DNA from 2 places in the Kocuria turfanensis genome. Region 2 is predicted to be linked to the other one. Evidence: riboswitches for the same ligand, from Rfam matches in the RefSeq annotation. Region 2 holds a riboswitch; the other holds the start of a gene.

Region 1 (3,403 bases), on a different contig from region 2:
AACCGCGCACCCGGAAACTGTGCTGGCGTGCGCTCAGCGCACGCGGATGTAGACGGGGCCGGAGCCCACGTTGACGCTGTCGACGACGGTGGTGCCGCCGTTCCAGCCGCCGTGGACGGCCTTGCCGCCGCCGATGTAGACGCCGATGTGGGCTGTGCCCATGCCGCCGTCGGCGTAGTAGACGAGGTCGCCGGGCTGGGCCTGGCCGGCGGAGACCTGTGCGCCGAGCGTGAAGTATTCAGCCGGCCACCCGCGGAAGTTGATCCCGGCGGCCCGCAGGGCGTTGCTCACCGCTGCGGTGCAGTCCTGTCCGACGCCGAGCTGTCCCATGGCCGCGGAGGCGATGGTCGCGCCCTTGCCGGAGGACGAGCTCTGCGGGGTGACCGTGCGCTCGGCGGCCGGAGCGGCCTGCACGGCCGGTTTTGGGGCGGGAGCGGCGGCGGGCCTCGGGGCCGCCTGCACAGTCGGCTTCGGGGCGGGGGACGCCACCGGGGCGGGTGCGGTGACAGGCTTCGGGGCCGCCTGCACAGTCGGCTTCGGGGCGGGGGACGCCACCGGGGCGGGTGCGGTGACAGGCTTCGGGGCCGCCTGCACAGTCGGCTTCGGGGCGGGGGACGCCACCGGGGCGGGTGCGGTGACAGGCTTCGGGACCGCCTGGACGACTGGCTCCTGGACGACTGGATCCTGGGCGACTGGCTCCGGGGCGGGTGCGACGGCCGGGGCGGCCACGGCCTTCGGTGCCGGAGCGGCCACGGCGGGTGCCGCGACGACCGGGGCATCGACTTTTTGCTCCGCCTTTTTCTCGGCTGTGGTCACGTGGGCGACCGGCTCGAGGGACACGGTGGGCGCTGCGGTGGGGGTGGCGGCGGCGACGGCCGACAGCGGGGCGTCAGTGGAGGCTTCCGGGGCCGGGGTTGCCTGCACGGAGACGGTGGTGGCCAGGGCCAGGCCGGAGAAGGCCGCGACGGCGGCCACGGTGCGGGCCTTGCCGGTGAGGAGGGAGCCGATGCCGTTGGAGGAGGTCAGGTCACGAGTCATGAGGAGTTCAGCAGGCTTTCTGGAGGGCCGGGCGGATCTGACGGAACGGTGTGGTGACAGCACGGATTACCCCGGTCAGGGGTGCAAGGTGTCACGGTGTCCGGCGGAGCGGGCCCCGGATCGGGAGCACCGCCCACGGCGGGTGAGTGGAGGAAGGTGTGGTGTCCGCAGTGGACGAAAAACTCACTCGAGAGGCGGGGACTCTCTTGTGCAACCGGGGCGAGGACCGGGGCCCTCCGCGACGATTCCGGTCGTTGCGGAGGGCGGGCCGGGTCAGCGGTAGGTGTAGTAGCCGTCCACCGGCATGGCGTTGACGGGGTGGACGAAGGTGCCCTGGGTGGGGTTCAGGGCGGAGATCATCTTGCCGCCGCCGATGTAGATGCCGATGTGGGCCCCGCCGTTCTGGGAGACGAGGTCCCCGGGCTGCGGGGTGGCCGTGGGGGTGGCCGCGGCGATCTGCTGGAAGCTGGTGCGGGGAATCTCGATGCCGTTCTGGGCGTAGGCCCACTTCGTGAACCCGGAGCAGTCCCAGGCGCCGAAGGCGGTCCCGCCCCAGACGTAGCCGGTGCCGGCGCCCTGCATCGCGGTGCCCACGATCCCGGAGGCGCCGGTGATCTCGGTGATGTCCGCCGACTGGGTGGACACCGTCGCGGCCGAAGCGTTCTGCTCAGGAGCGGCCGGGGCCTGGGTGGAGGCGGTGGAGACGGCCTGCGGGGCAACGACGGCCTGGGGGGCCGTCGAGGAGTAGGTCGTCAGAGCGGACGCGGGGGCCGAGTAGGCGGTGGCGGTGTCGGCGGGGACCTCGGCGTAGGCCTGGGCCGGGGCGATGGAGCCGATGAGCGCCGCGCCGGCGGCAGCGGCGATCGTGGTGGTACGCACCAGGTGCGAGGTGGTCTCGGCGCGGTGGCGGGCAGTGCGGCGCTTAAAAATAGTCATGGGTGTGTTCCTCCCTTTGCCTACGAGGTGAGCTGTCGGATGCGGGTGGGAGACACCCGGCCGCCCCGGACGCAGACGTCCTGGGCGGCTTAACCCCTAGGTCCCGGATCACCGGGACCGAAAATGGTTCCCCCGCTTCTGCCAAGCGATTTCTCTTCAGGAACCCCGGGCACCGGCAGAATTCGGCGATGTGCACGAGGGTGCCGACCGGATCAGTCAGCGGCACGCAGTGGACAGTAGCCCATCCATAACGAAAGTGTCACGTTTAGATCACGGCCCAGATTCTTCCTCCGGTCGGGACTGAGAAGTCGGGGTCCCGGCTCCTGATGGCCACATCCTGGAAGACGAGCTTCGTCGCTCAGCTGGGCTCATGACGCGAGCCTTGGCAAGTCTGGGACCGGTATGACTAGGCAAAATGGCATCGTGAAGCGCTTTTCGCTGGACACATCTAGCGGCGACAAGGGGCTGGGGGCCGCGCGTGTCTCCCAGCTTTTCTGGAGGCAGTACCAAGGGTTTTTCGAGGGTGCTTACATCTTGGGGAGATCTCGGGGCGCCTTTTCGGAGCGTGAGGCGGGATTTCTTCACGAGATCTCCATATTCGACCGGCTTCACCGCGGTGAAGGCCAGCCGATGGGGTGCCGCTGCGCGTCACTGGGGCGTTTATCTTCATCAAATCTTCAAGTTTTTGGGGCGCGTCACACAGAAAAGGCAGTTTACTGTCGATGGCATGGCGGGCTGGTTCCGGCCGGTTCGTCTCCTGGAGAAAACCGACGAAGGAGCAAGCCATGACCCACCACGTGAGCGCGATGCTGGAGACCTACCCGAAGGACCTCGGCGGGGTGGACAAAGAGAAGCTGGCCGCCTGTATCGAAGCCTGTTTCGAGTGCGCCCAGACCTGCACCGCCTGCGCGGATGCTTGCCTGTCCGAGGACATGGTTGCCGAGCTGACCAAGTGCATCCGCACCAACCTCGACTGCGCGGACCTGTGCGAGGCCACCGGACGGGTGCTCTCGCGGCACACCGGCTACGACGCGAACATCACCTTGGACGCGATCAAGGCCTGCCAGATGGCGTGCAAGGCGTGTGCGGATGAGTGCGAGCAGCACGCGTCCATGCACGAGCACTGCCGGATCTGTGCTGAGGCCTGCCGTCGCTGCGAGGCCGCCTGCGCCGAACTGGTCGCCTCCCTGGGCTGAGTCCCGACCCCCACTGACCCATCACCCGGGCGGCGGGGGCGGTGCGAACGTCCGTGACCGACAGGGATCGGCGTCACGGGCCAGATCTCCTCTGGTGAGGGGACCGCCGCCATGACGCACCCGCCGCCTGGGTGGTGCCCCAGTACCTGAGGGCCCGTGGAGAAGGGCTTCCACGGGAACTGGGCCTTTTCTGGAGGCCACACGCTGACCGACGGATACCGGTGACCGGTCTC
Region 2 (3,403 bases):
GTCGTGCACCCCCACCACGTGGGGCAGGGACTCCAGGCGGGTGCGGACCTCATCCAGATCCAGACCCTTGGGAGTGGTTTCCATCAGGACCTCGATGGTGTCGCGCAGCAGAATCAGGGCCCGGGGCACGATCAGGGCGGCGATCAGCAGGGACACGATCGCATCCGCCTGGGTCCACCCAGTGGTGGCGATGACGATCGCGGAGACGATGACCGCCACCGAGCCCAGGGCGTCGTTGGCGACCTCCAGGAAGGCGGCCTTCATGTTCAGGTTCTCTCCCCGCCCCGAGGCCAGGATGATCAGCCCGATGATGTTGCCGACCAGCCCGATCACCCCGAACCACAGCATGGCCGAAGACTCGACCTCCGGGGGCTCCAGCAGCCGGCGGATACCTTCGACGGCAACGAACCCGCCCACGGCCAGCAGCACCGAGGCCTGGGCGGCCGCGGCGACGATCTCCGCCCGCTTGTACCCCCAGGTGCGTTTGTCCGTGGCCGGCTTCAGGGCCAGGGTCGCCGCGATCAGCGCGATCAGCAGCCCGGCGGAGTCGGTGAACATGTGCCCGGCATCGGCCAGCAGCGCCAGGCTGCCCGAGATCACCGCGCCGATGATCTCGGCGACCATGATCGTGGCGGTGATGGCGAAGACTACTGCCAGCTTTCCCCGCCGCCCGGTGGCACCGTGGGCGTGATCGTGCTCACCGCTCACGCCGGAACCTCTTGGGTGCTGGCCGCACCGGCGAGCTCCTCGGCGGCGCACTCCGGCGTGCCGCACTGGCACACCGCCTCGACGGTGAGAATCGTGCCCAGCAGGTCCTCCAGGGCGTGGGCCAGCTTCGGGTCCGAGAGCTCATAGCGCACATTGCGTCCGGCCGGCACGCCCACGACCAGCCCGCAGTCGCGCAGGCAGGCCAGGTGGTTGGACAGGATCTGCCGGCTCACCCCGATCTGGGCCGCCAGTTCCGAGGGCACCGCCGGGCCCTGCTGCAGCTGCAGCAGCACCGCGGCCCGGGTGGGATCGGCCAGTGCTTTGCCGAACCGGGACATCACCTCGACCGGGGACAAGATCCTCATGCCACAACCGTACAGCAGAATCTGTATCAAAGAGGGGCGGGGTCGAGCGAGGCTCGGGCAATGTCCAGCTTGTGTCCCTACGGTGTGGGCGGATGGGGGTGCCGTCCGCCACTGCGGCGCCCCCGTCCTCGAACCACCACGGCACCTCGTGCGGCCGTTGCCGCAATGCCCCTGCGGGGAGGGAAGGCGATTGTCTGCCTCCGGCAGGAGACGGGTGGAGCCCATGATCACTTTCTGCGCTGCTCCGCTGGGCAGCCCGCCCGTGCGCCGTTTCCCGACCGGGTGCAAGGCGGCCGGGCCGTGGCGACCGATCGACTCTGCGATCCAGGCACGAAGTACCCCAAATATGTCGCCGATGACGATCCTCTCGGAGCACTTCGCACCTGACGGAAGGCCTCCCGTCAACCGGCCACCACTGGTGGGGCGAAGCTCAGCGGTAGGTGTAGTACCCATCGAGGGGCATGGCGTTGACGGAGTGGACGAAGGTGCCCTGGGTCGGGTTCAGCGCAGAGACCATCTTGCCGCCACCGATGTAGATGCCGATGTGGTTGCCACCGTTCTGAGACACCAGGTCCCCGGGCTGCGGAGTGGAGGTCGGGGTGGCGGCTGCGATCTGCTGGAAACTGGTGCGGGGAATATCGATACCCTGCTGGGCGTAGACCCACCCGGTGAATCCAGAGCAGTCCCAGGCACCGAAGGAAGTGCCGCCCCAGACATAGCCGGTGCCCACACCCTGCATGGCCGTACCCACGATGCCGCCAGTGGCGGGGGCGATCTCGGTGATCGCGGTGGACTGCGGGCTCACGCTCGAAGCCGTCTGCGCCGCCACCGGGGCCGGGGTGACGTAGGAGCCCTGGCTCCCCAAAGAGGACGAAGCCGGGGCCCACGACGTGGCGGCCGGGGCAGCCGGGAGCTCCGCATAGGCCTGGGCCGGGGCCACGGATCCAAGGATTGCCACGCCAGCAGCAGCAGCGATGGTGGTGTTACGCGCCCGGCACGAGGGGGTCTCGGCGCGGTGACGAGCAGAAGTGTGCTTGAAGAATGCCATGGATGTACTCCTCCCTTTGCCTACGAGGTGAGCTGTCGGATGCGGGTGGGAGACACCCGGTCGCAGGGCGGGATGCTCTGGCGACTTAACCCCTAGGACCCGAATCATCGGGACCGCATGTGGTTCCCCCGCTTCTGCCAAGCAGTTTCTGTGTAATGAACCTCGGGCACCGGCAGAATTCGGCGATGTGCCCGAAGGCGCCGACAGGATCAGTGGCCGGCACGCATCGAAGAGTACAAGAAGATCACGAAACAATCACAATCCCATTCGGGAATGTATAGGAACTATAAAGAAAACAATCAAGATTTGATGAAGTTGTAAATTTTTCTCGACTTTTTCCTATTAATGTCCTGCAAATTATGGCGCCTCGTGGCGGGCGGCACATGCCTTTGTGGTGCGTGCGGACGGTACGGGGAGCCGTTGACCGCGCTGTGGCGGGGACGCGTGCCGCCCTAAAAGGCTCGGTGGCCGATGTCAGGGAAATTTCCACGGATGGCGGTACAAGAATCGTCCCCGAGCAGCTCCAGCTATGTGCGCTACGGTAATCGGCGTTTGAATACGTACGGCATTTGGGCCCGAGGAGACCGCATGGCTATTTATGATTACACCGCCGACCAGCTCCGAAGCACAGCCCACCCGACGGTCGTGCCGCGCTCCAAAGGCCGGATGGTGGTGCAGTGGTTGACCTCCACCGACCACAAGACGATCGGGTACATGTACCTGATCACCTCCTTCGCCTTCTTCTGCCTCGCCGGCGTCATGGCGCTGCTGATCCGCGCCGAGCTCTTCGCCCCGGGCATGCAGATCCTGGAGACCAAGGAGCAGTACAACCAGCTGTTCACCATGCACGGCACGCTGATGCTGCTGATGTTCGGCACCCCGCTGTTCGTCGGCTTCGCCAACGTCATCGTCCCCCTGCAGATCGGCGCCCCCGACGTCGCCTTCCCGCGGCTCAACGCCCTGGCGTTCTGGTTCTTCCTGTTCGGCTCGCTGATCGCGACCGCCGGCTTCCTCACCCCGCAGGGCGCGGCCTCCTTCGGCTGGTACGCCTACGCACCGCTGAGCAACGCTTCTTTCACCCCAGGCTCCGGTGGTGACCTGTGGGTGTTCGGCCTGATTTTGTCCGGTTTCGGCACGATCATGGGCGCGGTCAACTTCATCACCACGATCATCGCGATGCGCGCCCCCGGCATGACCGTGTGGCGGATGGGCCTGTTCACCTGGAACACGCTCATCACCTCGCTGCTCGTGATCATGGCGTTCCCGCCTTTCACCGCTGCAC

The links. Region 2 has a riboswitch for cyclic di-AMP ahead of AYX06_RS18335 (C40 family peptidase). Riboswitches for the same ligand answer to the same signal wherever they lie in the genome.
Region 1: it holds a riboswitch for cyclic di-AMP, as region 2 does, so the genes downstream of both, AYX06_RS20300 (C40 family peptidase) here and AYX06_RS18335 (C40 family peptidase) in region 2, are expected to answer to the same signal.

Annotation. Positions count from the first base shown of each region.
Region 1 is NZ_CP014481.1:77,919-81,321, reverse strand. Features, by position in the region: gene AYX06_RS17430 (C40 family peptidase) at 34-1,038, opposite strand; gene AYX06_RS20300 (C40 family peptidase) at 1,312-1,974, opposite strand; cyclic di-AMP (ydaO/yuaA leader) riboswitch at 1,980-2,172, opposite strand; gene AYX06_RS17420 (four-helix bundle copper-binding protein) at 2,760-3,170, shown strand.
Region 2 is NZ_CP014482.1:97,956-101,358, forward strand. Features, by position in the region: gene AYX06_RS18325 (cation diffusion facilitator family transporter) at 1-708, opposite strand, end outside; gene AYX06_RS18330 (ArsR/SmtB family transcription factor) at 705-1,073, opposite strand; gene AYX06_RS18335 (C40 family peptidase) at 1,504-2,121, opposite strand; cyclic di-AMP (ydaO/yuaA leader) riboswitch at 2,124-2,275, opposite strand; gene ctaD (aa3-type cytochrome oxidase subunit I) at 2,710-3,403, shown strand, end outside.